Regions from separate parts of the Psychrobacillus sp. FSL W7-1493 genome, predicted to be linked through region 1. Evidence: predicted binding sites of a transcription regulator. Region 1 holds the regulator's gene; the other holds the start of a gene.
The links. Region 1 encodes LexA, which represses DNA repair genes until DNA is damaged. Its sites were predicted from a motif close to CGAACATATGTTCG; they were not measured.

Region 1 (16,131 bases):
TAACACAAAGCCCTTGGCCGCAATTACTAATTTACTCGCTTGTTCCTTCGTACATATAGCAGCTGTTCGCTCCTCCTCCGCGACAACCGGAGTTCCATGATCTATAAGTTTGTTATACATATAGGCTCTCCTTTAGACGCAATAATGGGCAGCTACCTTATTTAAGGCAGTAATCATATCCTCTATATCATGATCACTAAAAAACTCATTTATATCTAACCGTATCGCTGTCTTCAAAATTTCTTCAGCATTTGGACAGCTACCGGCTTGATAACTATACTCACCTAGACTAAAAGGATATTCGCTATTTAAGTAAGCCTGTTTTTGTTGGAATAGGCTTTGTGCGTATAACACTTGTGGAATGTACCCTGGTGAATTTGGAATACCCTCTGCTGTAAGTGCCGCTGAGAACTCTTCACGGGTGCAGCTTAACACATCTAAGTCGAGCGTTAGCATATAAAACCAGTAGCTGCACCATCCCCCAGTTGTTATTTTCATTGGCCGTATGCCCTTGGTATTCTGTATTCCACTACTCAATCGTTCTCCAAGCTTATTTCTTCGCGTACATATCCAATCCAGTTTTTTTATCTGCGCAATACCAACAGCACCTTGAAGTTCTGTCATACGATAGTTAGGTGCCAGATATTGAATATCTTTTACAACTTCCTTGTCATGTCTTTTATAGTTTTTATCTGCAAATGCATGAGTGGTAAAGTAATCTTCCTCTTCCCCGGAATTTACAGTAACAATTCCGCCATCGCCTGTAGATATATGCTTAAAGTCGTTTGTACTAAAGCATCCATAATCACCAATTGTGCCAGTTAAGCGCCCTTTGTAAGTAGTGAGATAGCTTTGGGCACAATCCTCTATCACTTTTACATTGTACTTTCTAGCAAGTTCCATAATGGAATCCATGTCGCATGGGTTTCCAGCAAGATGAACAACAATAATCGCCTTTGTTTTAGGTGAGATTACCTTTTCAATGGCTTCAGCTGTCATGTTATAGCTATTTGGCTCTAAATCGGCAAATATAGGTATAGCGTTCTGATATAAGATACCAATTACAGTACCCTGGTCTGTAATTGGGCTAGTTATGACCTCGTCACCGACTGTAATACCAGCTGCTCCTAGAGCAACATGCAGCGCAGCAGTTCCAGATGAGGTAGCCACACTATACTTCACATGATATAAATCATTAAAATCTGCTAAAAATTTCTTAACCTTGCTACCGAAATGATAAAAGAGTGTATTTTGCTCTAGTGCCTCTAGTAGCTCCGTTGCTTCCTCCATCCCAAAGCGTTTCCCAGTTCCGAATGGAGTCGTTTTAACCTTTTGCCCACCTAAAATCGCTAAAGTGTTGTTTTTCATTTTTAGACCCTCCAACATTACGCTTCCTTTAAAAGGTGATTTGTAGCAGAAACCATCTTACAATGCAGCCCAAAACGTTTGACCGTTTGTGCATCTTCTTTTGGAACGGGCATTAGAATAACGAGCTTATCGGCAACCGAATTTTCACTAAGTACCACACCATTCTCTTCAGATACTTCTATAATTTTAACCTGACGTCTTACTCTTTCCCAATCATTAATTTGCTTACTAGTCCAGAACGAGAAGCCTTGCTGCCTTGCCATACGGATTAGTTGGATAATCGCTTCGCGTACTGGCGGTTGCTGATAGATGTGGATTTGATGAAATAGGAAATGAGCAACTCCATTCACTCGTTTGACTCCTTCCAAAAATGGTTCGATAACCGTCGCATCCGCTAACGTATTATGGTTCAAGTCTTGGGTCAGAAAACCAATCTCTAGCACATCATACATTCGATTTTTTTCATCGGCCCAAGCGATAGGGAAATAAGGCTGACACGTGCCAAATAAGAAGCCTATGTTTCCTCTTTTGCTAGGACCTCTCGATTGATCAGCCTGTATTCCATATTTCTCACACCAAGTAAAAAATTCTCCCCAGCCTTCAAACCTCGTATAGTGATTTTTATTGGACGTCACTTGTTCTATACCCACTGTCTGCTGCAACCAAGTAAGCTGTGCATGAAAGGCACTTTCTGACCAAATTCCATTATCTGATTCTAATGCATTATAGTGTAGAGCTAGCTCATGCCCATCTGCCTTGATTTGATTGTAAATAGAAGGATTATATCCAGGCACAATCATACACCAAGTCGATTGCACGCCTTCTTCCTTTAGGGTATCTAACGTTATTTGTGCTGATTCGTCCACGTTCAAGTCACTATCATGAGAGATTAAAGCAACATGTTCTACTCCTGCTGGCCAATAATCAATGAAAGGAAGCGTAAGATTTTTATCGAGAGCACACTTTACCAAATGCTCTATTAACGCTTCTCTCCATAAATCAGCATACGGATGGGGAAAATAAGGCATACCTGTTTCAGTAACCGTTCGGTCTAGGTCCCAATCGAGCATAAAGCCGTCGTCCGCCTTTAATATCTCCTCATCCAAGTTTGCACTTCCGTCGGGAGCAGGAACTCCGTCTTCTGTTATAGGAGCAGTACCTTGCTGTAAGCCTACAATTGTTTGGGGAATAGAGACGGCCCAGCGTTCAATGGTCCCTTTTCCATATTTAATTTGAAGAAGGGCATCTCCATTGCCCTCTAGTAACGCTCCAAATTGTTGGATCTCTAACTGATCTCCAAAATAGACCCATGGATCCGCGTGTAAATAACGAAGAGACGTTGACTGGTTAAGAAAAGAAGAAAGCTCTGCATAGCCTATAGCAGGAATAGAATGGGAACTGAAGCCTAACCTTTCTTTTAGACAATGAAGATCGCCATATGAAATTACTGTACCTCCATTTTCTACATAATCTAAAATTTTAGTTTTAGCAGCTTCTGTATTAGGGCAACAAGCCACCATCATTAAATCAAAGGAGTCAAGCTCCTCGATTGAATCTATTTTTTTATAAGGCAGTCTTACATGATCAAGAATCTCTTCCAAATAGCGGTCAAATACATTTTCCCCTTTCTTCCACTGTTTTTCGGTTTCCTCTCTATCTAAAAGAATCCCCACTTTTGCCATCCTCATTTAACGGTCACTCCTCTATAAAAAGACATGTATATTACCTGTCTATAATATTGTTATGATAATCATAGTATAACTGGGTATTTTTATCAATTAGTTATTTGAAAATTTTATAAACTTTTATAGTCGTAGGATGACGTTAGCTACAGATGGTTTTAAAAAGGAACAGAAAAAAGAGCTTAGAAATATATCTCCAAGCTTAATAGATTTTAATGCTGTATTTTTTGCTTAATTGAAAGTTCATAATAGAGAAGAAATTCGAACCCAGTAGTTCTCCGCTACGGTGGACGCTTTCCTGGGGGCACGTGGCCTTAGCCTGTAGTCTCTCCCACGCGCTAGGAGTCGCAACCTTCTCTACGAACAAAAAGATTGTCTTACAAGAATCAGCTGGCTTCTTAAATAAATAAACCGTGAAATCAAGCTACAGATTTCACGGTTCTTTAATTTATTTTTCTCTCAACCTCATTCACTTATAATATTCAACGCACCATGCTATAGCATAAGCTATGCTGGAAGCAACTATTGTTCCTGCAAATAAATAGATAGGAAATGCAGGATGTAGATAAATGTAATTTGTAGAAAGAACCATAATCAACATTGCAGTAATTGCACTCAATGTAAAAGCAACATGAGAAGCTCTGGATGCTTTATTGGTGATGCTCAGCTCCCGTTCATCTCCATCTTGAAATTCTCCAAACTTCAAAAGGATGTCTGCCCTTTTTTTTGACTTCAATCTTAGAGACAGAATTGATTGAAGTATCATTAATAAAATACTGAGGATAAATGGCCACCAACTAAATTTTACTTCCACGTTTATAACTTCACCGTTTGACAACCCTCTATCAAATTCATCCATCAACCAGATGTTTTCATAAGCAAACCCCATTGCAAATGCAAGCACCCCTATAATAATGATTTTGCTGATACTTTCAAATAGAACAATCTTCATTTGCCATCCCCCTTGAAAAAGATTTTTTCAATTGGCTCCTGAAACACTTCCGCTATATTCATCGCGAGTAACAGCGATGGCACATAGGTTCCTTTCTCCAGCGAGACAATAGTCTGACGTGTTACACCTACTTTTTCTGATAAGTCCTTTTGCGTAAGGTTGGACCTTGCTCTCAGTTCTTTTAATCGATTCTTTATCTCCATTTATTACCTCCGCTGCTTGTTAATTACTTTTAATGTAAAGTAAACCAGACATAAAGTAAAGTATTTCTTACATTAAAGTGGAGATAAATATAAGTTCATATAATCAATTTCTAGTTCATAAGTTAAATAACTTTAGTCCTCTGAAGTAAATTACCTGGTCAGTATCGTTATAAATTTTCACTCATTATGATTCAAAAATAGCCCCTAAAATTTTGCTGTCCGCAAAATTCTAGGGGCCATTCATTTTTTTTAGAACTTAGAACCACCAAAGCCATACTCATCGAGCAATTCTTCGAAGGATTTGTTTTTTTCTTTTTGTTTCTTTTCAAAAGCAAGCTGTGCCTGTCTTTCTTCTTCCTTCTCTTGCTCAGCTGTTACTAATTGCTTCTTAGTTTCTTTTAACTTAGCAAGCACATCCATAGAAAGCTGATCTGAAAGAGAATTCCCATCTTCTTTTACAGCTGAAGATTTAAAGTTAGGCTGTTGCTGTCTTTTTTGTTTCTTCTTAGCCAATATTATTCACCTACTTTATGAGCGTTTCACAATAGTGGCTACTCCTTGTCCTCCACCTATGCAAAGTGTCGCAAGCCCCGTTTTAGCATCTCTTTTCTCCATTTCATGAAGTAAAGTAACGAAAATTCGAGCACCACTTGCACCGATTGGATGACCTAAAGCAATTGCTCCACCATTTACATTTAGTATATCATGATTGAAGGCAAGCTCTCTATCTACTGCTATAGATTGAGCAGCAAAAGCTTCATTTGCTTCAATTAGCTCGATTTCACTTAAGGATAGTTTTGATTTATTCAACACTTTTTTCACTGCTTCCACAGGTCCAATTCCCATCACGCTTGGATCTACTCCAGCAGATGCATTAGCAAGAATTGTAGCTAATGGTTTTAAGCCTAGTTCCTCAGCCTTTTGTTTGGACATTACGACAACAGCTGCTGCGCCGTCGTTAATACCCGAAGCATTTCCAGCCGTGACTGAACCGTCCTTTTTAAAAGCAGGACGCAAACCAGCTAGCTTTTCCTCTGTTGACCCTTTTTTCGGATATTCATCCTTATCAAAGATAACAGGCTCGCCTTTTCTTTGAGGAATCTCAACAGGAACTATTTCATCCTTAAACTTGCCAGTCTCTACAGCTTCTGCTGCTCTTGCTTGAGACCGAGCAGAAAATTTGTCCTGCTCCTCACGTGAAATGTCATAGCGGTCACAAAGATTTTCTGCTGTTATTCCCATATGGTAATCGTTAAAAGCACACCATAGACCATCAGAAACCATACTGTCTACTACTTTTTGATCGCCCATTCGGAACCCTTCTCTAGCATTTTTTAATAGATATGGAGCTTGACTCATATTCTCCATACCACCAGCAACAACTATATCTGCATCTCCAGCAATAATCGCTTGTGTTGCCAAATGTATTGCTTTAAGACCTGAACCACATACTTTATTTATGGTTAAAGCCGAAACGGATTGTGGTAAACCTGCTTGTATAGAAGCCTGTCTAGCAGGGTTTTGTCCAAGACCAGCCTGAAGCACATTCCCCATGATTACTTCATCCACTGATTCCTTAGAAACTCCAGCTTTTTCTAAAGCCTTATCAATTACAATTGCTCCAAGCTTTGTTGCCGGAACATCCTTTAGTGCGCCTTGAAAAGAACCAATAGCAGTTCTAACTGCACTTACGATTACAACTTCATTTGTCACGTGAATTTCCTCCTTCATATCCCCTATTTTCAATAAAACTATGAAACAAAAATTTTAAAATTTGCTTGTTCAACCAACCTTTCTTTACAATAAAAGAGGGAGGGATGAATATGTATAGTTTACCAAAAAAAGTGACAATTATCGAGGTAGGTCCACGGGATGGTCTACAAAATGAAAAAAATGTAGTACCAACTGATGTAAAGCTGTTATTTATCGAGCAACTTCAACAAGCTGGGGTAGAGGAAATGGAACTAAGCTCCTTTGTGTCACCTAAATGGGTACCACAAATGAGTGATGCAAAAGAAATTGTTACAAATGCGAAAAAAGTGGGTAGACAATTTGTACTAACACCAAACAAAAAAGGAATAGACCTAGCATTGGAAAATGGAGCTAAAAGTGTCGCTGTTTTTGTTGGCGTTTCAGATAGCTTTAATAAAAAAAATATTAACAAAACTACTAGAGAAAGTATGAATGAATTAAAGCCTCTTGTAGAAAAATTAATAGAAGACGGATATTTTGTCCGTGCATGTATTTCCACTGCTTTTTATTGTCCTTTTGAGGGTGCAGTCGATCCGGAAAAAGTAACTGAACTATGTAAGGAATTTGTGTCATGGGGTGTACAAGAGCTTAGCGTGGCGGACACTATTGGAATGGCGAATCCAAAAGAAAGCTACGCACTTTTCCATACGTTAATAAATGTGTTTCCTCATACATTAATTACTGCCCATTTTCATGATACTCGCAAAATGGGTATTGCCAATATATTTGCAGCGTTACAAGCAGGTGTATCTCGATTCGATACTTCGGCTGGTGGTTTAGGGGGGTGTCCTTTTGCACCGGGTGCAACAGGCAATGTAGCAACTGAGGATGTCGTGAATATGCTACATAAAATGGATATTACCACTAATATCGACATAGATGAATTATTAAACGCTGTCGACATAATTTCTCCTTATGTGTCCAGACCAATTGAAACAGGTATGTATAAACTATTTAAAAGCAAGTAGGTGTTGACCTTGAGAAAAAGAGTAATTGTTTGGACGAGTATTTTTACAAGTATTATTTCTGCTGTTGCTACTATATTCGGCTTTTTTCTTACAAACAAACTTATGTATATGAAGAAAAAAGAAGATGATTTTATTTATAACCGGGAGCTTACATCCAAACGATTTGATGAAGCTTGGTATACAGCAGTAAATAAATTAGAGCGATGGATCCCCTCTAAAAACGGATACTCACTTAAAGCGATTTTCATCGAGCCATTAGAAACGAGTAACTACGTTATTATTTGTCATGGCGTTACAGAGAACAAGATCAATTCACTTAGATTTGTTAGGATGTTTGAACGACTGGGATTTAATAGTGTTGTATATGACCACCGTAGACATGGGGATTCTGGTGGAAAAACGACAAGCTTCGGTTATTATGAAAAAATGGATTTACAGGCTATTGTGGAAGCCGTTAGAGAAAGGGCAGGTGAAAATGCAGTTATTGGTATACATGGAGAATCCATGGGCGCAGCCACCACCCTTCTCTATGCTGGTTCCATTGTGGATGATGCAGATTTCTATATCTCCGATTGTGCATTTTCCAACTTTGAAGAGCAAGTGTATCACATTATGACTCAAACAACCCCTCTTCGTTCAAGCTTAGCAATCCGATTTGCAAATTTTTTCTTAAAGTTTCGAGATGGGTACACCCTGAATTTAGTATCCCCCATTGATGTAGTAGACAAAATTGAAAAGCCTGTCCTATTTATTCATAGCCTGGAGGACGATTTTATACTACCGAAAATGACTGAGGACTTATATGAAAAGAAAAGAGGTCCAAAGATGTTAAAGCTATTTGATATTGGGGCTCATGCTAAATCGTTTAATGAGAATAGCAAGGAATATGAGGAAATCGTCTCTGATTTCTTAAAGCAATATGACCTGCTAGGAGAAGAGAATCCGATACAAACTTTTACGAATAACTGATTCTAAATTTTTCTAACAGATAAAGAAGATGACCTTTAATACTTGGGTCATCTTCTTTTAATGTAGCTGGACATTGAACATGATGATCTTAACGCTCATTTCATGGAAAACGTCCGCTAGAAGCTTAGAAATCATTTCCATTTGGTTTTTAGATAGTATAAAAAAATATTCCAATTTAATAATGTAATAAAAGGAGTTATATCAATTGGGGATTTTGCATTAATAAGGCGAGGATTATATATGGAAAATAAATTAAAGTTATTAGAACATGTTCGCTCGACAGCTCAGTTCGGGATAGAATATACACATAATCCGTATGATATTGAAAGGTATGAAATGATGCAGAGTACTTCGAATTAGCGAAATTAAGAAAAGCATTATTGGATTTGTAAATATCGTTCGACATTACTCGATACGCAGAGTAACACCTTTACTAGTAGAAAATACAAAAACAATCGACTAATCCTAAAATTCAATGAATCCAATTGAATGCTTCTATATTAAGACTTTAAGATTATACTTGAGTACCTAGTTGTACCTATATTAATCCAAAAATATATTTTCAATAGATTCGGATTCATTCTTATAAATTTTATACATAAAGTACATCAAAATAATAACAGCAAAAAGTAAAGATGATTCGCAAATGTGGTCCTCAGTGAGTATAGTTGTTTTAAGCGTGAATTCATTTGGTTTAATAGTAGCGATATGAATTTGATTTATTTTCACTTCTATCTCGTTGCTCCAATTTTCCTCAATTCGTATGTCTTGTTCATCAATATTTCCTAAAACACAAAAGTAGAGTAGGCTATTCCCTTGCTTATCTTTCAAAAAATAGGTCTTCTCTTCTGTTTCAATGATGTATGTAGCAACAAGAAAGTTTTTGATATTTCGTTTTTTAATCCCGATCTTAATTTCGGATCCCTTGTGAGCAGTAAATGACACTACACTTCCCTTTTCACATCTTGAAATATCTGCTTCTTCAATGGTTCCAACACTCTCTTTCTCCCTGTTTTCCACTTGAATAGCATTCTTTTTTTTCATGTATAACACATCATTGAATTGATATTGTTTCATTTGTATCTCACCTTTCTCAGTGGCTTATTCATGGTTATACATTTTTTATATCCCTCACTCTAATACTTATTACGATTTAAGCAATATTAAGTTTCAACTACATAATTATTCTATAATTTGGCCGGATTGTTCATAAAAAAAGACTATAGACAACTCAAATATAAATGAGTTGTCTATAGTCAGAAAGCACTTTGCTAAGTGGCTTTATTATTTATTTTGCATTTTATTCATTTGGTTCATCATTTGTTTCACTTGTTTTTCGGATGGTTTACGACCCATCTGTGCCATCATCATACGTAGCATTTGTTCGTTGATTGGTGGATTTTCTTTCAAATATTTCATCATATATTGACGTGCTGCAAAAAATCCAATTACAACACCACCGATTAAAGCGACAATTACTATAACAACCCATATCCAAGTATCCAATGTTTTTCCTCCTTTACCAACTTCTCTACGTGTACAAGACACCAATTGAAATTATACTATAAATTGGCTAGGCATTCTATATAATTTCTTTTAAAAAATAGCAATTCGAATACTTTTAAGACCAAGTATTCGAATTGCACATAAGAATATTATTTTTGTAGTAAGTTTTTCATTTTAGAAACAACATTTTCTACATTAAATCCGTATTCTTTCATAACGATTTCACCAGGAGCACTTGCACCGAATGTATCGATTGCAATTACGTCCCCTTCGAATCCAACATAACGATGCCAACCAAGAGAAGATCCCATCTCAATCGCAAGACGTTTTGTTAAATTAGAAGGTAGTACTGCATTTTTATATGCAGCATCTTGTTTTTCAAATCTATCCCATGAAGGCATAGAAACTACAGAAACTTGGATTCCTTCATCCGCTAAAGCTTTTTGAGCTTCTACTGCTAGCCCAACCTCTGAACCAGTTGCTAATAAGATACCTTCTGCATTTTCTGCTGGAGAAACGACATAAGCACCTTTTGCAACTCCCTCACTTGCTTGTTCCACAGAACCTTTTAGTGTTGGTAGATTTTGACGTGATAGAACTAATACAGTCGGTTGATCTTTAGAAGAAACAGCTAGCTTCCATGCTTCAGCAGTTTCGTTTGAATCAGCTGGTCGTATAACTGATAGACCTGGCATCGCTCTTAGTGATGCTAAGTGCTCAACTGGCTCATGAGTTGGACCATCTTCTCCTACTGCAATACTGTCATGTGTAAATACATAAGTAACTGGTAATCCCATTAAGGCAGATAGACGAATTGCTGGTCGAACATAATCACTAAATACGAAGAATGTACCGCCAAATACATGAAGACCACCATGTAATGCCATACCGTTAAGTGCAGCTCCCATTGCAAATTCACGTACTCCAAACCAGATGTTTTTACCTGCATAGTTTTCAGCAGAGAAATCGCCAGCATTTTTAATAGTAGTTTTGTTAGAACCAGCTAAGTCAGCACTTCCTCCAAAGAATGAAGGTAGATTCTGAGCAATTGCGTTAATTGCTTCTCCTGAAGCAGCACGACTTGCCTGTGAAGAACCTTCTTCATATGATTTAAGAGCATCTGCAAAGTTTGCAGGCATTTCTCCTTTAATCGCTTGATTTAAAGTTGCTGCTAATTCTGGGAATTCTTTTTCATATGCTGCAAATTTATCATTCCAAGATGCTTCTTCTTGAACGCCTTGACGTTCTGCAGCTTCCTTGAAAGTCTCGTATACTTCCTCTGGAACATAGAAATCTTCCTCAAATAACCATTTGTACTCTGCTTTAGCTAAAAGAGATTCTTCTTTTCCAAGTGGCATACCATGCGCATCTGCTTTACCTGATCGGTTTGGTGAACCAAATCCAATGACTGTTTTAACTTCGATAATAGTTGGCTTATCATTTTGTGATTTAGCTTTATCGATAGCAGCAGAAATAGCTTCGATGTCATTTCCATCTTCTACGTATATATGATTCCATCCATAAGATTCAAAACGCTTAGCTATATTTTCAGAGAAAGATTTATGTAAATCTCCATCTAATGAAATATCATTACTATCATACAATACGATTAATTTATCTAACTTCAAGTGGCCTGCTAGTGAAATAGCTTCAGCAGCTACACCTTCCATTAAATCCCCATCGCCACATAACGCGTACGTATAGTGATCAACAACAGAGTGTCCTTCTTTATTATAAGTGGCAGCTAAATGAGCCTCGGCCATTGCCATACCTACAGCCATACCAATTCCTTGTCCTAATGGACCAGTAGTTGCTTCTACCCCAGCAGTGTGGCGGAATTCTGGATGTCCGGGAGTTTTAGAGTTCCACTGTCTGAAGTTTTTAATCTCTTCCATTGGAAGATCATATCCGCCAAGATGTAGCAAGCTGTATAACAGCATAGAGCCATGACCAGCAGATAAAACAAAACGGTCGCGGTTAAACCAATTAGGGTTGCTCGGATTGTGGCGTAAATGTTTTGTCCATAACGTATAAGCCATTGGTGCAGCCCCCATTGGAAGACCAGGGTGACCAGAGTTTGCTTTATCGATTGCATCGATAGAAAGAGTACGTATAGTCGTAATTGCTAATAAATCTGATTGTAATGACATGAATGACATCCTCTCGAACAAATTTTTTTCTATATTATTAGTGTAGACAACAATCTCTGTATTATCAAGGTTTCTAAAATGATTAGTTAATTCAGAAATTTACCCTTTTTTGCTTGCTGGACCTTTTCTGGCGTTACATCATTTCCAGAAGGGTCAATAACTTTCACATGTTCAATTGTATCTCTCATCGTCGCTCTAAATGTTTCCAAATATTCTTTGCGTAGTGCACTTTGTTCTTTTGCCTCTTCAATAGATAATCCACTAGACTTAGATTTCTTTGACAGCTCGTTTATACGTGCTAATTTTTCTTTACTTAACATTTAATTTCATCCTTTCAGCTATCTCTTATATAAAGGTATGAAAAAAACACACGAAGTGCAAGTCTTTACTCTTCGTGTGCTTCTTTATATTCAATATATCTTCTATGTACGGTAGCTTTACTTATATGAAATCCTAACCCTTTGAGAGTAGATGTAATTTCCTCATAAGTTAGTCCTGCATTTCTTAACCGGACTATTTCATCAACCGGTATATCTATACGATCTCTTCCTTCAGGATTCCCTCGAGTTTTTAAATTCTTTTCTGGCTTATAACCTTGCGAGATTGCTCGTTTCATCCCACGTTTAATTTTGGCGTTGTGAATTTTGCGTTGATACTCCTCAACTAGGGCAAGAATTTCTAAAAGCATAGAATCCATTTCATTAAGGTTTAATATCCCTTTATCTTGCAATGTAAATACGGTAGTATTCGTTTTCTGCAGCATATGAAGGACTGCCATTCTCCCATTTCCTCTGCCGATTCTAGTTTCATCTTGGACAAATACAGCTTTAATATCATTTTCCTTCACATAATTAAGCATTTCTAGTAGGCCATCTCTCTCCACATCGTACCCACTATGCTGGTCTAAGAATACTTGAGAAACCTCATAACCTTGTTTTGTTGCAAAATCTATTAACTCTTCTTCTTGTCTCTCTAGTGAAGTTTCTTGAGTAGACTTGTCTGTACTTACCCGACAATAAATAACTGATTTCATTCTCCTGCTACCTCTGTTCCATAATTTAAGTGATAGTTCTCACTTACCTTTGGAATTACTATAACATCTCCTGGTTTAATAGAGGTATCATATAAATTATTCATTTCGATAACTTTACTTATCCAGTCTTCTTTTGAATCTTTTACTCCATATTCACTAGCAAGTCCCCAAAGGGAATCTCCTTGTTCTATATGAATTTCGTAATCTTTTTCTGCCGAGATTGTATGTGTAATAGCCATAGTTGTTATGAAAATTAGATTAAGTCCTAAAAATAACGCTAAAAAATAATTGTTTTTTACCCAATTCATGTTAAAACCTCCAAATAAGAATGTTTGTTCGTATCTATATTTTAATACTAATGCGAACATTTGTTTTTGTCAACATATTTTAGAACCTATGTTTGCATATTGTATAGGACACTGTTATACTATTAACAAGTATTAATATAGTAGGTAATTTATTACTAAAAGAGGTGAACTCATTGAAGAAAGCGTCGAAAAGACAGGAAGATATTTTAGCTTTTATAAAAGAAGAGGTTCGTAAAAAAGGCTATCCACCTTCCGTACGTGAAATTGGCGAGGCTGTTGGACTTGCCTCAAGCTCTACAGTGCATGGTCACTTAGCAAGATTAGAGAGTAAAGGGTTAATTCGGAGAGATCCTACAAAACCACGCGCTATTGAAATATTGGACGGTTTGGAAGTTTCTGTGGAAAGACAGGGTGTTGTGCATGTTCCTTTGGTTGGTAAAGTTACTGCCGGTATGCCTATAACAGCTATTGAAAATGTTGAAGAATTTTTTCCTTTACCTGAAACGTTTGGTACATCGGACGACCATCTATTCATGTTAGAAATTATGGGTGACAGTATGATTGAAGCTGGAATCTTGAATGGAGATTATGTTGTGGTTAAACAACAACAATCTGCTAATAATGGGGATATTGTAGTTGCAATGACTGAGGACGACGAAGCTACTGTGAAACGGTTCTTTAAAGAAAAAACATATTTTAGATTACAACCAGAAAACTCGACTATGGACCCTATTATTGTGAACCAAGTTTCGATTTTAGGAAAAGTAGTTGGAGTTTACCGACATATCCACTAATAATCTCTTGACTTATTTCCGTATCATAGTATGATTACGTAGAGCCGATATCATATCTAAACTAGAAAGTGGACATTTCTGTTTAGATCATCGAAAAACCCCTTCACATTTATATGTGAGGGGGTTTTGTTTTTACTAATAATTTCTTATCTTGCTTTTACACCTTAAGTCTACACTTCCCCCTCGTCTTTTTATGAAAGAACTTAACAAAAGAGAATCATAATCTACTAACCGTGGAAAGGAAGATTCAAATTGCAATTTCCTTATCGTAACGATTTTCGAAAAACCTTAATACCTTACCTTAAAAATTTGTCTGTTGAAAATTGGGTGAAAGTTCACCCTAATTACTCTAATAATGTAGCCTGGGTAGTATCTCATATAGCCACAAGTGAGGATTTCTGGATCAATGAAATAGCTTTTAAAAAGAAACCTAAAGTTACTGTTGATGCTTATTCACCACCTCGAGAAATCTTAACAGCTTACGAGGAAATCAGAATGGAAACTGATTTTATTCTTAACTCTTTGGATGTTTTACAATTTGACCAGCTTATAGACGTGCCATCATTTTCTGACGGGTGGATCCCTCCATCAGTTCCGACAATTGGTTGGGTATTTCAGCATGTGTATGGTCACGAGGCCTACCATATTGGTCAACTAGCTGTGATTGCCCATCTGAACCAATTTGAAAAACCATTATTCTAACAACTATTACATACATTTCTACTAAAAAATATTAAATACTCTATTTTTCATTTATTTTATACAATTTTCTCCTTTTTTGGTTTTTCTTTTTGCGACGAAGGGTAAAGTTTTATAGTTCAAGAAAAACCTTCCATATATGTGTGTTACAACCTAAATAAGAAAAGGAGAGAAAATATGAGGAAAGGACTAAAATTATTATTTTTACTTTCGTGCACTATTTACTTAGTTGCCTGTAATTCAAATGAAGAGGTTACTCCCCCAATAGCTGACAAGGAAAAACGACCAATAGAACTTAAAGCTAGTAAAACAGAGGCAGAAATGGTATCTACTAAAGTACCTGAAAATTTTAAAGATCGAGAAGCTGTTGAAACGTATGTCACGGAAGTTAGGGAAATTTATATGGAGACTACTAATTTAGGAGCTCAGTGGGATGCTCTAAGAATAGGCTCCTCCACAGGAGAGGTAACTCCTCCAGAATTCGCTGAAGTAATCAGAACAGATTTGTTACCCCAAAACATGGCTATTATTGAAGTAATTGAAGCAATAGTCCCTCCGAATGATGAAATTGCTCGTACCCATGAACTTTTCATAGACGCAATCAATAAACAGCATATAGCATTTAGTGAGGTTGCTACTGCTATGGACACATACGATTCCAATAAAATGACTAAGGCGAACGAAATTTTGAGTGAGGTAAGAAAACTTGATCGCGAATTTGGAAGAGAGATGGAGAATTTACTACTTGAATATAATATAGATTGATTTGTAAAAAAATCACATATACACCAAAAGACATTAAGATGGCATGATATATTCATGTCCATCTTTTTTTATTTCCAAGACCCTCCTTCCCTATTTCAAAACATCTGAGTGAATATAACTTCTGACAGACGCTTTCAGTTGTTTAGGTTAAGCCATCATCCTGGTGTCGTGACCTGCTGCTACAATCACTTATTTGTAAATGTTAGCGTTTAATCAGGATTATGCTATTTATATTTTTATATCCCCTTAAAACACCCTATTACCAACACACAAAAGCTATTTTACAAGCGATCATTAACCAAATAGCAGTGACTTCATTTTTTCATCTGAATATATTAAGTAAGTGATTTTTTATTCATCGAAAATAAAAAGAAATCAGCTTAGGAAGGTCTTAGTATGTCCTTCACTGGTATCGCATTTGTTAGCCCGTTTAAAAGATGTATGAAAGATCCGTGTACTAAAAATATAGTACTTTCCAATTACAGGAAGGGGTTAATAAAATGAAGAAATGGTTCATGATAGGGTTAACTTCCCTTATTCTAGGAGTGACTGCCTGTTCTCCATCTTCAAAGGAAGCAAAGCCCGAGAAGGAAACGGTGGAAGTCGTCAAAAAGGAAGAAGAGTCTGAAACTAAAGTAGAAAAAGAAGTTACGAAGGAAGAAGAAAAAACAGAAGTTGTGACAGCCGACAAGGAATTGATACAGTATTATGTTGATGATGTACGAGACGCTTATATGCAGGTATCTGACTTAGCGGTACAGTGGGATGAACTTAGAATGGGTGCATCAAATGGTGAAATCGATAGCTATACATTTGCTACTGCCATTTATGAAGAAATACTGCCGCAAAATATGTTTGTACTAGAAAACATAGAAGCAATCATTCCCCCTAATGATGATATTGCAGCTACCCATGAGTTACTAATAGATGCCATTAGCAAGCAGCACATTGCATTTAGTGAGGTTGCAGCCGGCATGGATGC
Region 2 (16,131 bases), 1.3 Mb from region 1:
GCTCGCCCAATAGTTTGTATTAATGAACGCTCTGAACGTAGGAAGCCTTCTTTATCCGCATCCAAAATAGCGACCAGTGAAACCTCTGGTAAGTCTAATCCTTCTCGCAATAGGTTAATACCTATCAGGACATCATACGTTCCTAAACGAAGCTCTCGAATAATCTCAATTCGCTCTAATGTTTTTATCTCTGAGTGCAGATATTGTACTTTTATACCAATTTCCTTTAAGTAATCAGTTAAATCCTCGGACATTTTCTTTGTTAAAGTTGTTATTAAGACTCGTTCATTCTTAGCAGATCGTTCATATATTTCATTAATCAAATCATCTATTTGTCCTTCAATCGGCTTCACTGTAATAATAGGATCTAATAATCCCGTAGGTCGGATAATCTGCTCGACCATTTCTGGTGTATGCTCTAATTCGTATGGTCCCGGAGTTGCGGATACAAAGATGGCCTGATTGATATGTCCCTCAAACTCTTGGAAAGTGAGCGGTCGGTTATCTAATGCAGAAGGTAATCGGAAACCGTGATTTACTAACACAGACTTTCGCGCCTGGTCTCCATTAAACATTCCTCTAACCTGTGGTAATGAAACGTGGCTTTCATCTACTACCAATAAGAAATCCTTCGGAAAATAGTCTAATAAAGTGTATGGGGTTGCTCCAGCTTCTCTTAACGTCAAGTGACGTGAATAGTTTTCGATGCCCGAACAGAAGCCCATTTCCTCCATCATTTCTAAATCATAATTCGTTCGCTGCTCCAGTCTTTGAGCTTCTAACAATTTATCCTCGCTGCGAAGAATAGTAAGCTGCTCCTCTAATTCCTGACGAATATTATTTATGGCTATTTTCATCTTTTCTTCTCGTGTTACGAAGTGGGAGGCTGGGAAAATAGCTACATGATCCCGTTCACCCAATATTTCTCCTGTTAACGCATCCACTTCTCGAATCCGATCTATTTCATCACCAAAAAATTCTACCCTTAGACATCTCTCATCACGAGAGGCAGGGAAAATTTCCACTACATCTCCACGGACTCGAAATGTTCCACGAGTAAAATTAATATCGTTTCGTTCATATTGCACATCCACTAATTTTCTTAACAGTTGGTTCCGATCGATTTCCATGCCAACTCTTAGTGACACGACCATTTCTTTATATTCTTCTGGATTTCCGAGTCCATAAATACAGGAAACAGAAGCAATAATAATGACATCCTTACGCTCAAATAATGAGGAAGTGGCTGAATGTCGCAATTTATCAATTTCTTCATTAATACTAGAATCTTTTTCAATATAAGTATCCGTTTGTGGCACATATGCCTCTGGTTGAAAATAGTCATAATAGCTGACAAAGTATTCTACTGCATTGTTAGGAAAGAATTCCTTGAACTCACTATAAAGCTGTCCTGCGAGTGTCTTGTTATGGGCCATGACAAGGGTTGGCTTATTAATTTGTTGGATTACGTTCGAAATAGTAAAGGTTTTACCAGTACCTGTGGCCCCTAGTAATGTTTGATGCTTTTTGCCCTCATTTACTCCTTTTACTAGCTCTTTTATTGCTTCTATTTGATCCCCTGCTGGCTCATACGGAGATTGTAAATCATAAATTTGTTCCATATGTATGCCTCCCGTGTGCTTATTAAATTTAGTTTAACATAATCATTTTTCTAACACTATTAAAACGAACATACGTTTTTAAAATAAATTTTCAGAGTAGGTTCAACCTTTGTCATATCAACGATTTAATGATAAATATCTCTTTCTATCTATTACTACCCTCTTTTACAGAAAAAGCTACATTTTATCTTGCATAAATATAAGAATGTTAGTTTTTTAATATGAAAAGAATAGACTTTTTATCAAAACTAAAAGCAGTTCAAATTTCACTCAGTGTAAAATTTGAACTGCTTTTTATATTTTCTTAATAGCCGTTGTTCTTCCTTTAGTTTGTAGCCTTCGCTCCGAACTATTGTTTTAGAAAGACATTTACCCAAATTAAATGCAAAAAGTGAAATTGCATGTCGCAATCTCACTTTTTGGGGGCACGAGATTAGATTATCCTAGCCCCATCCTAAACATATATTAACTATTAATTCCTCACGAATTCCCGGCCCATAAGCAACTTTAATTTTTCAGATGAAGTAACACGTTCGTGTACTCGTTAAATGCTTCTCTATCCTTGCGATCCAATGCCTCGTCAATTAAACCCATTAGCCGAAAACTTCTCTGCTCTCGGTGGACAACATTTAAAAACATATCAAGATAAATCTCGTTTAACAACTTTTCTGCAGAGCTTTCTTTCCCTGTTTGTCCCATTGCTTTCATAAAATCTGTATATGAATATTGTTTGTCCATTTCAATCACCCCGATGCCTTTTTTATATTATATAAAAGCTTAAGGCTAGTTGCAATCATTTTGAGAAAATTTAGATTATACAGTAAATAGAAGTATTTTTTGAATTTTAGATACATTAGCTTGATTTATTTCCAAAATTAACTATAATTTAAATTATAATATACTAAGGAGTGAAATCTTCTGACTAATAAAATTGAAAATAAATCCCATCTTATCTCCTTCGAAACCGCGTTACTTCAACCTTCTGTAGTAAATAACAAAGTTTACACGAAAGTTACTAATTTTTCTGGTGAAACCTCCATGGTAAGTAAAAAGCCATACGAAATCGTTCGTTATTCCTGCTCCTTCTACGGTTCTTCCTTTCAACACGCAGTAAACCTTTCCCGTGAAACGATTGGCAACTATTTTAAGCTACCAATCATACTAGCTCATGACTTTGGATCCCCTTGTATATGGATTCCTGTTCTTTCTCCAAAATCAGATTTAAATATATGGTTTTCCTATCAGGCCATCGAAACTTTTTACCCAAATAAAAAGGGATCTACCGTTGTCCTTTCTAATGGGGATACCATTGATGTTCCTGTTTCGCCTAACACTATGAATCGTCAAGTGGCGTATGCCAACATATTAAGCACCCAATTCCTGAAACGAATGAGCCATCTTTTAAACAACGGATATGCCACCTCTAGACAAGCATCTATGCGTAAAAACATTCGCAACTGATTAGGTAATGGTTAAGTACATAGAAAGCAGTTCTTCTACGCGGTTACGAAGACGGACGTTCAGATAACGACGGTGCTCCTCGTACCCTCCGTGAAAAAACACGTACTCTGTGAACATATCATCTCCTTCTCCTCTAATCACTTTCATACTATGCCTTCTCATATAGACATGTGTGTCTTTTAGCTCTTTTTGAACTTGCTTCGCTGCTCCTTCTACGAGAGTCAAATAAGGTCTGTTTAATTTGAATGGGGCTTTTTCAATAATGGTTCGATCCTTTTCCAAGATGGTAAATACCATGGGAAGATAAATCATTTTTTCGAAATATGGAATTGCCTCTTCTGGTATTAAGGGCATCTTCATTCACCTTTCTTTTAAAAGAACATTTGTTCTTATATTTTACAACTTTTAAAAGAAAATGCAATGGAAAGAAAAGAACTTCAATCAAAAAACTGCCAATCTAATGAATGGCAGTTAAATCATTGTGATACTATGTCAGTTGCCCACTTGCGAGCTTCCTTATAAAAATTATTAAGACTTGGAAAATCTATTTCTAGATTATTAGCTCCTTCGAGCATATCGTTCCAACGTACCTCATCATAGGCAATAGTTAAATCTAAGAAAGGCGTCATCTCAGTGTTGGACCCAACCAAAGTAGCCGCTACATCATCAGAAAGAGGTAACTCTTTGACTAGCTGATCCATCTTCTTATGTAAGATGGTGTCCATTAGAGAGAACATGCCTACTAATAAATATTCAGAGGAATTCGTCAGGTTTTTTTGTTTAGCAAGTAGCTCACAAAATTTCGCTCTAAATAAGGATGATTCTACAATAGCTAGTCCATCCCCTTTGTAGTTTTGATGTACCTCTCGCAGTAACAAGACATGAAGCCAATGATTGATTTCCTCCAGCCCTAACATTAAAACACCCTGTTTAATCGAGCGAACCTTGGAACGTGGTCGAGCAACTGGAGAATTGACCATTTTTAACACTTTAAAGGTCAAGGAAACGTCTCTCTCTATTTCTAACGCAATTTCATCCATAGAGGCTTCTTCCTTGCGTAAAAGATTGATCAGTCTAATGTATTGCACTACGTTAGCAGGTATAACTGTAGCCTTAATAATTTCAGGCTTAGCAAAGAAGTACCCTTGGAACAATTTATAGCCGGCAGATTTAGCTTCGTAAAAATCTGCTCGTGTTTCAACCTTTTCAGCTAGCAGTACAATGTTGGGATAGTTGGTTTGGACAATTTTCTCTATCGATTTCCTCTCTTCCACTGTAGTGGCAAGAAAGTCTATCTTAATAAAGCTAACTAAGCTAAACAGTTCATCGTAATAGTGAACATTTTGTTTTAAAACAAAATCATCCAATGCAAGAAGAAAGCCCATTGCTTTTATTTGTCTAATTTGTTTAATAAGACGGGGAGTTATCGTAATATTTTCTAATATCTCTACCACTATCCTGTTAGAGGGGAACTTTTTTAGTACCGCCTTATCCAGAAGGTTTTCAGTGAAATTAATAAAGCATAGCTTATCGCCTGCAATTTCATTTATCCCTATGGTCAAAAATGAATGTGTCAGCACATCAATTGTTGCCATATCCGCATCCACGTCAGGGAAAGAATTGTCTTCATTATTCCTATAAAGCAATTCATATCCATATAATGACTCGTTCATATTAAAAATTGGCTGCCTTGCAATAAAAATCTCCATTTAATTTCCTCATGTTCTTAAGAAATGTAATTGATACTATTGTATCAAAGATAAGGATGAAAAACGACCTATTTTTTCCTTTGATGACAGGATTATCATAAAATGATATGTTAATAGTGAAGAACTTTAGCGTATTAGGGGGAGATATAATGGAAACTATTACTTATGAACAACAGGGGAATATTGGAATTGTCACATTAAACCGACCTACAGCTTTGAACGCTTTCAACTATGAAATGTTATGTGAACTAGGAGAAATTGCAGAATCTATCCGTATCAATCCGGACATTAGAGTAGTAATCTTTACTGGATCTGGGGAAAAATCGTTTAGTGTCGGAGCAGATTTGAAAGAACGCAGAACGTTAACTGAACAAAGAGTCAAACGTAATATATATAAAATAGGTGAAGTATTCTCTTTAATCGAAAGCTTACCTCAGCCAACGATTGCCATGTTAAATGGATATGCATTTGGTGGTGGGACCGAGCTAGCGCTTGCATGTGATTTCCGTATTGCAGCAGACGATATACAATTAGGACTAACCGAAACAAGCCTCGCGATTATCCCGGGCGCTGGAGGAACACAACGTTTACCTCGCCTCATTGGGGAATCCAAAGCTTTAGAGTTAATCTTAACTGCTAAACGATTGACGGCACACGAAGCCTTTACGTATGGACTTTTAACTAAAATTGCGAGTCGAGAAACATTAAAACAAGAAACGGAAAGCTTCGCAGCACGTATGTTAGCGAACGGACCGATTGCACTTCAACAAGCGAAGTTTGCTGTCAAACAAGGGATGAATGTGGACTTGCAAACTGGTTTGCAAATTGAACGTAAGGCGTATGAAATTACGATTCCGACAGAGGATCGAGTAGAAGCATTAAATGCATTTAGTGAAAAAAGAAAACCTGTATTTAAAGGGAAATAATTTTAAAAGGAGGATGTTGTGAATAGTTCACGATCATCCTCCTTTTTAGTTTTGGCTATGTTAATGCAGACAGTGGAGTTAAAATACACATGAAAATGAGCTGGGATATTTTCTCCAAGCTCATTTACTTTGATATTATTTTGGGCTTACGTACTCTGTAGTGGTATTCCGCAATCGAGCGCTATTCCGAAAGCTCATTAAATAATTTTACTTGAAATGATGAAAGATTGCATTCTTTGGCATAAAATTTTTAATCATTATAATTTCTTTTTCAGTAGGATTTTCTATATTAATTTCAGAGCCCCAATGTGATGATTCAAAGAAACAATTACCATTATATTTCAAAAAAAGTGAAAACCATTTGATTTCTCCATTCTGACTTAAACTCTCTTGTAAAATGAAATTAATTAATTTTTTGTTTATATCCCCTTGAAAACAGACCATTTTCATAGGGTGCAAATCAATTTTTTCAAGATTAGTTTTCAAACTTAATTCTTCAATTGTTTCAACTTCTTCATTCCACACATGGAATTCTATAAAATTTGCAGATGTTATAAAATAATCAATTAAAGAAAACCAGTAATTATAACTTTGGAAATCAACATTACATTCTGTCAAATTAATGTTGATAAATAAATTATTCTTCATCCAATCAATCCCACCTCATTTACTAATGTCTACACAAGTAAAACATCTTTCTTCAACTATCCTGCGGTGCTACTATCCTGCTTTCTGATCCATCTAGAATTCTTTTTATATTTTGTCGATGAAGAATGATGATCGATACGCTTATTAATAGAGAAAGTCCTATGATAACTTTATCTTCAAATATTAGACTGTAAACAAATAAAGCTATACAAGCTAACATTGAACTTAATGATACATACTTTGTTAATAACAAAGTTAGCACAAACACAACAAAACCAACAAATACACCTAAAGGGGTCAAAAATAAAAAAACTCCAGTTGCTGTCGCAACAGCTTTTCCACCTTTAAAACTAGCAAACACAGAAAATACGTGACCTAATATAGCTAATAAGCCACATACAATTGGATTAATAGTAGAACTCAGTATTAGGGGAAGTAAACAAGCAAGTGTGCCTTTTAATATATCAGCAATTGCAACAATTACTCCTGCTTTAATGCCTAAAACTCTGTAAGCATTAGTTGCACCAAGATTACCGCTACCATAATCACGAATATCTTTCTTATATAATATTTTACCGACGATTAAAGCAAACGAAATTGAACCTATTAAATAACTTAAAATCAGAGTTAAAATGTTCAAAGTAGTGTTATCCCCCCACTCAGTTTGTTATTTTAAGTATTTCTCTTTGTTGTATCCTTTTTCCTTCAAACCTTCGGCTATGTTAATGCTAAAGGTGGACTAAAATACATATAAAAATGAGCTGGATATTTTCCAAGCTCATTTTTATTTGGTTCTTTTATCTTACTAAAGTCCATATTACGGAATATAGATAATTGCAAACAAATTAACTATTTTATGCCATTTAAAATATGTTCAGTTAATAATTTCACCCTTGTTCGTGGCTAAATTTTTGCGCCATTCACTTCGCTCCGTTGTTGTCAGTTTCGCCCACTCAGTTTCTTCGCCAATAATTCTTAAAGGTTCTTGAGAACGATAAGATCGTGTTAAGTTACCCGGGAACTTTTTGTCAGTAACATTTGGGTCGTTTTCAAATTGACCTGTTGGTTCTATTTTATAAACCCGTTCTCTTCCTTCTCCTTTTGCTAATGCTGCTGCAAGTCCTGCACCATTGGCATTAGCAGTGAAATAAATGTGGTTCATTTTAAGCCCAGGTTTGTAATTTGATTTTCCACCCGCTGTCAGCAAATCACCAACCCGTAAATCTGCCTTTGTCCCATGATAAAATGGTCCTTCATCAGAAGGTGTACCGTTATATGAGTTTGACAATTCATAATTTCTTTTTGCATTATCAAAATCACACAACTCCTCATAGCATTTGGCAATGTTTAAATATAACGTTGAATATGCACTCTTAACATTATCATCATTTATTTTTAGTGCACACTGTAAAGAGGTTTTCATCCATTTCAATTTCTCTGTGATACTCTTTTGTTTACGAGCCAAATGATATGCTGCAATAAATCTTTCATAGTCGTCTTTTGCTTCTAGCCATGCTTGATGAAACATGGTGATTGCACCTTCAACATTTCCCCCATCTTCCATGTTCATTCCATTCATACAAAGTTTAATAACGACGTTGTTTTGGTCAAATTTTATACTCATCTAATCTTACCTCCCAATTAATGAAATAACATTTTTGTAATACACTTCTCCAAAACTCTTATTTAAACGACCATATCTTCTCATTAAAAAACAACTTAATTTCCTTTGAATCTTTGTCTTGATTCGTCGCAACTTGATTTTTTTAATAACAAAATCAGCAACATTTTTCATTTTTTGTTTGCGTTCCCCATCGTTTTACCGATTCCTACTAGCAACTTGATTTAAGCAGATAGAAAGTTATTTTAATCTTACAACAACTGTAAGAATAATTTACAGTTTTTTTGTAGTAAGGTATTGCTAGGAATGAAAATGGGAGGCTATACAGATGAATGCTTCGAATAAATTACTTGAAGTGAAAGCAGTACGAAAAGTTTTTGGTGAGGGGCAAAATGAAACAATGGCATTAAAAGGCGTAACTTTTGATGTTTTACCAGGGGAATTTCTTGGCATTATGGGTGCGAGCGGTTCAGGCAAGACGACGCTACTAAATGTAATCGCCACAATGCAAAAGCCAACATCAGGGCAAATATTGCTAGACGGGCAAAATATTTCGTCGTTCAAAGGATCACAACTCGCAGCATATAGAGGCAATCAAATCGGATATTTATTTCAGCAATTTGAACTGATTGATAATTTAACGGCGAAAGAAAATATCATGTTGCCGTTAGCAATTCATGGAATTAATATAAAGGCACAAGAACAAGAGTTGCTGCAATTAGCAAAAATATTCGATATAGAAGAACTGCTAAATAAATTCCCGTCACAATTATCTGGAGGGCAAAAGCAACGGATTGCAGCAGCGAGAGCGCTAATTTCAAATCCTAGCATTGTGTTAGCGGATGAGCCGACTGGTGCGTTAGATACTAAAAACGCCAAGATTTTAATGAAGAAGCTGTCTGATCATAATCAAAAACAGGCATCTACTATTTTAATGGTGACGCATGATGCGAATGCGGCTAGCTACTGCTCAAGAATTTTGTTCATCCAAGACGGTGTCATTTTCCATGAACTACGTAGAAATGTACCGGGAGAATCTCAGGAGACATTTTATGAGCGAATCGTTATGGTGATGGCGCAACTTGCTGGAGGTAGTAGTAATGTTCTTTGAATTTGTGAAGCGTAATAGCCGCAAAATCCGGAAGGAAAACGGTGTGTATTTTGCATCGCTTGTCGTGTCAATTGTGGCGTTTTATGTGATTTTGTCATTAGGTGAGCAAGATGTCATGTTATATTTGAAGACAATTGAAAGCGATGCAGTCGAGCGATTGTTGTTATTAATTCCAGTGCTTTATGCAGTTTCATTATTGTTCGTATTCTTCCTCGTGTATTTTGCAAATCGCTACCAGCTTCAGCGTCGCAGTCATGAGTTCGGTTTGTATTTAATGATGGGGATGAAGCAAAGTAAGCTGTTTCTCATGATTACGGGCGAAACGATTTGGAACGGGATTGTGGCCCTGAGTATTGGTTTGCCGATTTCATTGTTTTTAACAGAGCTGATCAATTTAGCGACATCACGTTTAGTTGGCATGGGGATTATAGGTCATGCGTTCCGTATTTCATGGACAGGTATTGGCTTGACGATCTGTGGTTTCTTCCTTGTGCAACTGCTAGCGATGCTTATTTTAAGCTTTACAATGAGTCGAAAAGAGCCGATTGAATTACTTCATGAGGATAAGGAAAAGTCACAAACTACAATGACGCCTAAATGGGGAGCCGTGAGCTTACTATCTGGAGCGGCTTTATTATTCGGGACGATTTTTTTAAGCATCGCTTATGGTATGGCGATTTTATATTTACGAAATTTTGATTACCGCGTATTTGCATTGATTTTGTTTGTTGGTGTGTGTGGGACATTTATTTTATTCCGTGGCTTAGGAAGTATGATTGGTGTTTATGTGAAGCGAAAAGGAAGTTCTTCGACAGGTTTATCGATATTTTCGGCGAGACAGCTACAAGAAAATGTATTGCATCAATGGAGTTCACTCGCTATTTCATCCTTACTGATTCTAATGGCGATGGTCTGCTTTGCTTTTGGTACATCAACAGCGTTAATGAATAGCGCTGTAGCTAATCGAACTGTTGATTATACGTTTAATGGTAATGAAGATGAAATTAACCCTTTGATTAAATCCGATGAGCTAGTACCTTATGTTGATAGTTATTATGGGATGGAGTTACATAATTTCTACACACCTGCAGATGAATCAGTATTAAATTATTATTTTGCATGGACGGGCTTAATAGAAACAGTATCGAGTCAAGCTGATTCAGAGCCAAAAGAGATTTTATTAAACAACTTATCGATGCAGCACACGCCGTATTTTATTTCATTATCGAGCTATAACACGATGCTTGAGACAGCTGGAAAGAATCCAATTCAGTTAGCTGATAATGAAGTGGCCATGTATACAAGTGACGATACAGGAGCGCCATATGATATATTAAAAGACACATTGAAAAAAAATCCAACAGTTGAAATTGCGGAAAATGAATACACATTATTGCCGACGTTATATTCGGATCAAATTGTGGCAGATCGAGCTATTACGTTAATGTATTCGATGATTGTACCTGATGCATTATATGAGCAATATTTTGACGCTGAGGAAACTTGGCTTTGGAATATGACGTTAAAAGACGAGTTCATTGAAGAAAAAGGGCTTATGCAGGCGATGCTTGAAGTCGATCAAGTACTTAATTCGACAGGCTTGCAATATGAGAGCTATCTTGCGAGCATGGGTAGACAGTTATTTTATACGGTAGCAAGCAGTTATACAACGTTTTATTTAGGCGTGATGTTTTTAATTATTGCTAATACTGTACTAGGTCTAAACTTTTTAATGCAGCAAATAAGCACGCGTAGTCGCTATCAAACATTAGCAATGCTCGGTGCAGATGTGGAATCAATTTGTAAATCTGCTCGCAAGCAAATTTGGTTATACTTCATCTTAGCTATTTCGGTCGCGTTGGTTAGTGGAATTTTTGGCATTTGGTCTTTATTAAAAGCAATGCCGGCTACTATTTTCAGTCTTCAAAATGGAATTATTATTGGTTTAGTAGTGCTATTATTTATTGTAATTGAAGTTGGCTATATTCGAATGATTCAACGAAAAAGTGATGAGGAAATCAGGAAGTTAAAAGAAATTGAGTAGAGGTGATGGTATGGCGAATATTGTCATTGTAGAGGATGACATTTTCCTCCGCGAAGAATTACAAAATATTTTACAAAAGGAGGGGTACTTTGTAGTAAGTATCTCTTCTTTTAATACACCTGTTGAAGATATCATCGCTGCCAAACCGGGGTTAGTATTGTTAGATTTAAATTTACCTAACTTATCAGGTTTTCAAATTTGTCGTACTTTGAAAATGAAAGGAATTGGTCCGATTCTAATTTTAACTGCTCGCAATCAGATACGAGATGAGTTGCATGCATTAGAGTTAGGAGCCGATGACTTTTTAACGAAGCCATGTCATCCGAAACGTCTCATTGCAAGAGTACAAAAGTTACAACAACTTTATGCTAAAATGCCGATGCTTTTAAATTGGGGAAAATTCCAATTAGATGTGAAAACGAATGAATTATATATTGGTCACAATTCACTTTCATTATCTGAAAATGAAAGTGCCATTATGAAGCTTTTAATACAATATGCACCGGCTGTTGTGGAAAAGGAGCAACTTTTCCATGAATTGTGGGGAAGTAGTGAATTTGTGGACGAAAATATACTACAAGTAAACATGACCAGACTTCGTAAAACATTAGATAAAGTAGGCGTATCATCTCAGATTAAAACGGTCAGAGGCGTTGGCTATCAATTGATAGAGGGTGAGTCCCCATGAGGCAACTAAATTGGCTCCCTAGTTTACAGCAATCGCGGCAATGGATTTTGCTTCTATGTGTAAATAGCGGTTTTTTTATTTTTTTAGCATGGGTTGCATATCCAGAGTCATTTAAGTTATTAATATTGACGATGCTCATTTTTACTTTTGTAACCATTTTGATTGGTGTGCTTTTTACATGGAAAAAACAACGAAAGCAAAGAAACACATTTTATCAATTTTTAAGAGAGCCTTCCGCTGAGCATGAGGCTAAGTTGCTACAACTTTTAGGTGACATATATAAGGAACCACTGCATGGTTTGGCTAATCAATTACGTCATCTGTCTGATGACTTACAAGATGCAAAGTACCAGTCAAAAGAGTATGAAACCTTTATCGAAAGCTGGGTGCATGAAATTAAAACACCACTTTCGTTACTTCATTTTGTCTTACAAAATCGTCAAGATGAAATGTCCCCGTTGGTTTATCAACGGCTAAATCATGCAAATATAACTATTCACGATTACGTAGAACGCATATTATTTTATGCAAAGCTACAAGCTGTGCATGTTGACTATAGCTTGAAAAAGGTCTCTATTGTGGAATGCTTTGAAGATGTATTACTAGAGCTACAATCGTTATTGGAAGAGCAGCATGTAAACGTTCATACGGAGATAAAGGAGATAAACGTTGCATCTGATGAAAGAGTACTTCATTTTATTTTAATCCAATTACTTGTAAATGCAATTAAATATCGAAACGTAGATAGTGAAAGTTTCATTTGGATAGAAACAGGTTTTGATCATGCAAAAGACAGCTATTATGTTAAAGTAGCTGACAATGGACTAGGCGTCTTACAATCAGATTTACCATTTATATTTGATAAAGGATTTACAGGAGATGCTAGTAATCAAAAGCGGTCTACAGGGTTGGGATTGTTTTTAGTGAAAAAATTATGTGACGATTTGCAAGTTGAAATTGAGGTTAAGTCAGAACACAAACGTGGTTTTACCATTCAGCTGCTTTTTCCGAAGGTTTAAAGGTTTTTTTGAGATCTTAATAAATGGAAAAGCGATGTCACCAAACCCTAGTTTAGAAATCTTTTATAAAAGTTCTCTTAAAACAACCTTAATTAGCAATAATAAAAATAGCCAAGGAAGCTCATTCCTTGGCTGTTTCATAGAGCATTTTAACAAACTCATAGCTTCCACCATTAGTAGTCTGATTAAAAGTTTCTAGCTCTTTAAAGCCTACCTGTTTATACAACGCTATAGCTCGTTTGTTAAAGGTAGCTACGGATAAAGTAATCGCTGCCGGTTGGAACATACTTTGAGCAAACTGTAAGCCTGCCTTCAAGAAATTAATTCCTTTACCCTTACCCGTTAAATTTGGCTGCATTCCCAGTCCAATATCAATTACTTCAGGGGCTACCAAAGTAAAACTAAAAAACCCTATGAGATTCTCCTTCTCCATAACGACGTAATATTCGTTCTTACGACTTACCGGGTCTAGAAATTCCTCCAGGTCCTCCTCGTCTGCTTCCATATTATAAAAGGAATACGGTTCTTCATAGTGCCAGTTATAAGCAATGTCCTCGGCCTGCTCCTGAGTCATCGGTTGAAGTATGTAGCTCAAGCGCTTTCTCTCCTTTTCCCCAGTCTAAAAAATAAATAAGAAGATTTAATATACTCAACAGCGTAATAGCAAAAAACATATACATAGAAGCTGGGTCGCCCGATAAATTAAGCTCATCCACAATAATTCCTTCCAAAAATAAAAGTTGTGCACAAACTACAATAGATATAATAGAAACAACAGAAATGGTGAAGGCTGTTATCCATTTTTGAGTTCTAAAGAGCACCACCGCTATAAGTAAAATTAAAGCTAAAGCAAGAAACGTTATAAAGATCGGTCTCATTAATGTGAAAGTACTAAAAGCTTCAAAGCTGTTCAATTTACTCCCTCCAATAAAAAATTTGTGATTAAAAACATCAGAATGAAAATGATAACAGCACTCATTATTTTTTGATTGTCATAGTTTTTTCCATCCTTTAATTTCTGTGCTAACGTTACTAAATTTAATAATAAGGACACTCCAAGCAAAGGAATAATCAATAAAAGCCAAGCCATCCTCTACATTCCCCCATTGTTATTTTTATATATGAATCTCATTCTCTCCTGCTTCTGTCAATAACTTCCCCATAATGACATAGGGTTCATCCGTTGACGAGGGGAAGAAATTTTGTTTAATCATTTCCCATCCTGATTTTGCATATAAAGCTTGAGCTACTAAATTACTAGCCTTGGTTGTTAATACAGACGTCTTCATCGCGCAATTGTTCACTAATTTTTCTAATAATCTTTTACCTAATCCATTTCCTCGGTATGAGGAGTGAACTAATAGCTCTACAAATTCAAAGCAATCCGTTAACCATACTTCTGCTTCTTCCACCGTTAATTCCTGCTCTAGAAGACCTCGGTAGTACTGTCCATCCTCTGATTTGTAACCATACGCAAATCCAATGCACTCGTTTGTCTCGGTGTATGCTACAATTCCTAGAAAACCATCATAATTGGCATGCTTTTGTATTCTTTCGAAGAAGTCATCCTCTTCTTTTTTCCATACCGCTTGGTAAAGCATCGCCATTTCCTCTGTCATATGTACGCTATGATCAAATTGCTTAATAATAATCATTCACTTACCCCTCCTGTAAACTTTTCATTACACTGTCTCCAAAGGACCTTATGTCCGCAAGAAAGTCATGGTTCTCTGGTGATCCAAAGCTATTGACCATCCGAACTGCCACGATTTCGTGTTCTGGTATGACTAGTACGGCAACACCTGTGAATCCTAAAATTTGATACGAGCCACGTGGTACTAAATCTCCAAGCTCCGTTTTTCTTGCAGGTAAATCCTTTACAAACCAAAGAAAACCATGCTGAGGCAAATCCTTGTCAATTGTACTCGGACTTATAAGAGACGTAGATAGCTGAATAACTTCTTTTGGTATTACCTGCTTGTTATCTATGTATCCCCGCTTTAAATGAAGGTAACCCCAATAGGCTAAATCTCTTGCAGAAGTGAACATGTTCATTTGATCGCCCTTTGTACTGTTTGTTGGTATTTGTTTTGGTTGGCCGGACGGATCAATGACCTCTGCAAGCTTAGGTTGAATTTCTGTGTACCAGTCACTCTCATTCAAGCCGAGTGGTCGAAATACCTTTTCTTTTAGTAACTCTGCTACTGTTTGGCCTGTTGTAACCTTTACTATTTGTGTAAGCAGGTTTATATTAACTTGTCTATAGGCCCAGCTCTCCCCTGGTAAAAACTCTCGAATAATTTTACCTTCTAGCTCCGTTAGCCCATGCGTATGTGTCAATAAATGTCTAATTGTAGTTCCGTGAAAAACTTCTTCCTCCAAATCCGCAATATATTTTGTCACTTCATCATCTATCGATCCGATATACCCATGATGCACCGCATATGCGACAGCAAACCCTATATAGCTTTTCCGAACAGACGCCACGTAAAACTGGGTATCCTCCTGTACTTCTCTAGCTTCTGGTCTACTAGATTGAGTGCCCCAATATTGTTCAGTAACAATTTTATCTTTATGAATGACTATAACTGCCGCTCCAGTTGCATAGACAGCATCGTACGTATTTTTCACATGATTGATAACTGGATTGAATCTAGCTTGTAAATTTTTATTTAACTGCATATTACTAACCTCGTTTCCTTGGATGACGTAGCTAAAAGTGGCTGGCTGGTGCGCTACTTTATTTCTTATTCTTTATTACTAGTAGAAAGTCCTTTATGTTAATCTAATAAGGAGGTGAGATTATGAAAAATAAACCAATTTATGTAGAGACTAGTATCTCTAGCGATATGGAAAAGGTATGGGAGACATCTCAAAATCCCGAGCTACATGAACAATGGGATTTGCGTTTTTCTTCTATCACCTATTTACCCAAAAAAGAAGATGAACCACAGCTATTTGAATATAAAACGAATATAGGATTTGGATTTAGTATTTCGGGTTGGGGGAAAAGTGTCGGTACCTTTCATGCGAAGGACAACTCTAGAACATCCTCGCTGCATTTCGGTACTGCCCAAAAGATCTCTCCTATAAAAGAAGGTAAGGGATATTGGAAGTATGAGCAGGGGCAAGACGGCATCAAATTTTTTACCCAGTATGATTACGATGTTCGTTTCGGGACATTAGGGAAAATGATGGATCGACTATTATTTCGCCCGATGATGGGATGGGCAACTGCTCTTAGCTTTGATGTATTTAAGAGGTGGCTCGAAAAAGGTGACA

Region 2: a site for LexA is predicted at 1,688-1,701, ahead of uvrB (excinuclease ABC subunit UvrB). Genes of this name have one in related genera too.

What each region holds. Positions count from the first base shown of each region.
Region 1 is NZ_JBBOSB010000001.1:2,350,565-2,366,695, forward strand. Features, by position in the region: gene MKX96_RS11890 (hypothetical protein) at 1-120, opposite strand, end outside; gene MKX96_RS11895 (DegT/DnrJ/EryC1/StrS family aminotransferase) at 133-1,368, opposite strand; gene MKX96_RS11900 (hypothetical protein) at 1,386-3,056, opposite strand; gene MKX96_RS11905 (hypothetical protein) at 3,520-4,002, opposite strand; gene MKX96_RS11910 (helix-turn-helix transcriptional regulator) at 3,999-4,205, opposite strand; gene MKX96_RS11915 (YqkE family protein) at 4,455-4,718, opposite strand; gene MKX96_RS11920 (acetyl-CoA C-acetyltransferase) at 4,734-5,918, opposite strand; gene MKX96_RS11925 (hydroxymethylglutaryl-CoA lyase) at 6,029-6,925, shown strand; gene MKX96_RS11930 (alpha/beta hydrolase) at 6,935-7,894, shown strand; gene MKX96_RS11935 (NUDIX hydrolase N-terminal domain-containing protein) at 8,135-8,254, shown strand; gene MKX96_RS11940 (hypothetical protein) at 8,438-8,971, opposite strand; gene MKX96_RS11945 (YneF family protein) at 9,179-9,400, opposite strand; gene tkt (transketolase) at 9,550-11,550, opposite strand; gene MKX96_RS11955 (DUF896 domain-containing protein) at 11,637-11,870, opposite strand; gene MKX96_RS11960 (YneB family resolvase-like protein) at 11,936-12,583, opposite strand; gene yneA (cell division suppressor protein YneA) at 12,580-12,891, opposite strand; gene lexA (transcriptional repressor LexA) at 13,065-13,685, shown strand; gene MKX96_RS11975 (DinB family protein) at 13,938-14,387, shown strand; gene MKX96_RS11980 (hypothetical protein) at 14,562-15,149, shown strand; gene MKX96_RS11985 (hypothetical protein) at 15,650-16,131, shown strand, end outside.
Region 2 is NZ_JBBOSB010000001.1:1,080,855-1,096,985, reverse strand. Features, by position in the region: gene uvrB (excinuclease ABC subunit UvrB) at 1-1,622, opposite strand, end outside; gene MKX96_RS05530 (IDEAL domain-containing protein) at 2,130-2,360, opposite strand; gene MKX96_RS05525 (competence protein ComK) at 2,541-3,083, shown strand; gene MKX96_RS05520 (hypothetical protein) at 3,084-3,437, opposite strand; gene MKX96_RS05515 (EAL and HDOD domain-containing protein) at 3,560-4,792, opposite strand; gene MKX96_RS05510 (enoyl-CoA hydratase-related protein) at 4,942-5,718, shown strand; gene MKX96_RS05505 (hypothetical protein) at 5,926-6,366, opposite strand; gene plsY (glycerol-3-phosphate 1-O-acyltransferase PlsY) at 6,419-7,006, opposite strand; gene arr (NAD(+)--rifampin ADP-ribosyltransferase) at 7,241-7,990, opposite strand; gene MKX96_RS05490 (ABC transporter ATP-binding protein) at 8,316-9,098, shown strand; gene MKX96_RS05485 (ABC transporter permease) at 9,088-11,142, shown strand; gene MKX96_RS05480 (response regulator transcription factor) at 11,135-11,830, shown strand; gene MKX96_RS05475 (sensor histidine kinase) at 11,827-12,849, shown strand; gene MKX96_RS05470 (GNAT family N-acetyltransferase) at 12,971-13,444, opposite strand; gene MKX96_RS05465 (hypothetical protein) at 13,389-13,763, opposite strand; gene MKX96_RS05460 (hypothetical protein) at 13,760-13,939, opposite strand; gene MKX96_RS05455 (GNAT family N-acetyltransferase) at 13,965-14,504, opposite strand; gene MKX96_RS05450 (serine hydrolase domain-containing protein) at 14,509-15,531, opposite strand; gene MKX96_RS05445 (DoxX-like family protein) at 15,654-16,131, shown strand, end outside.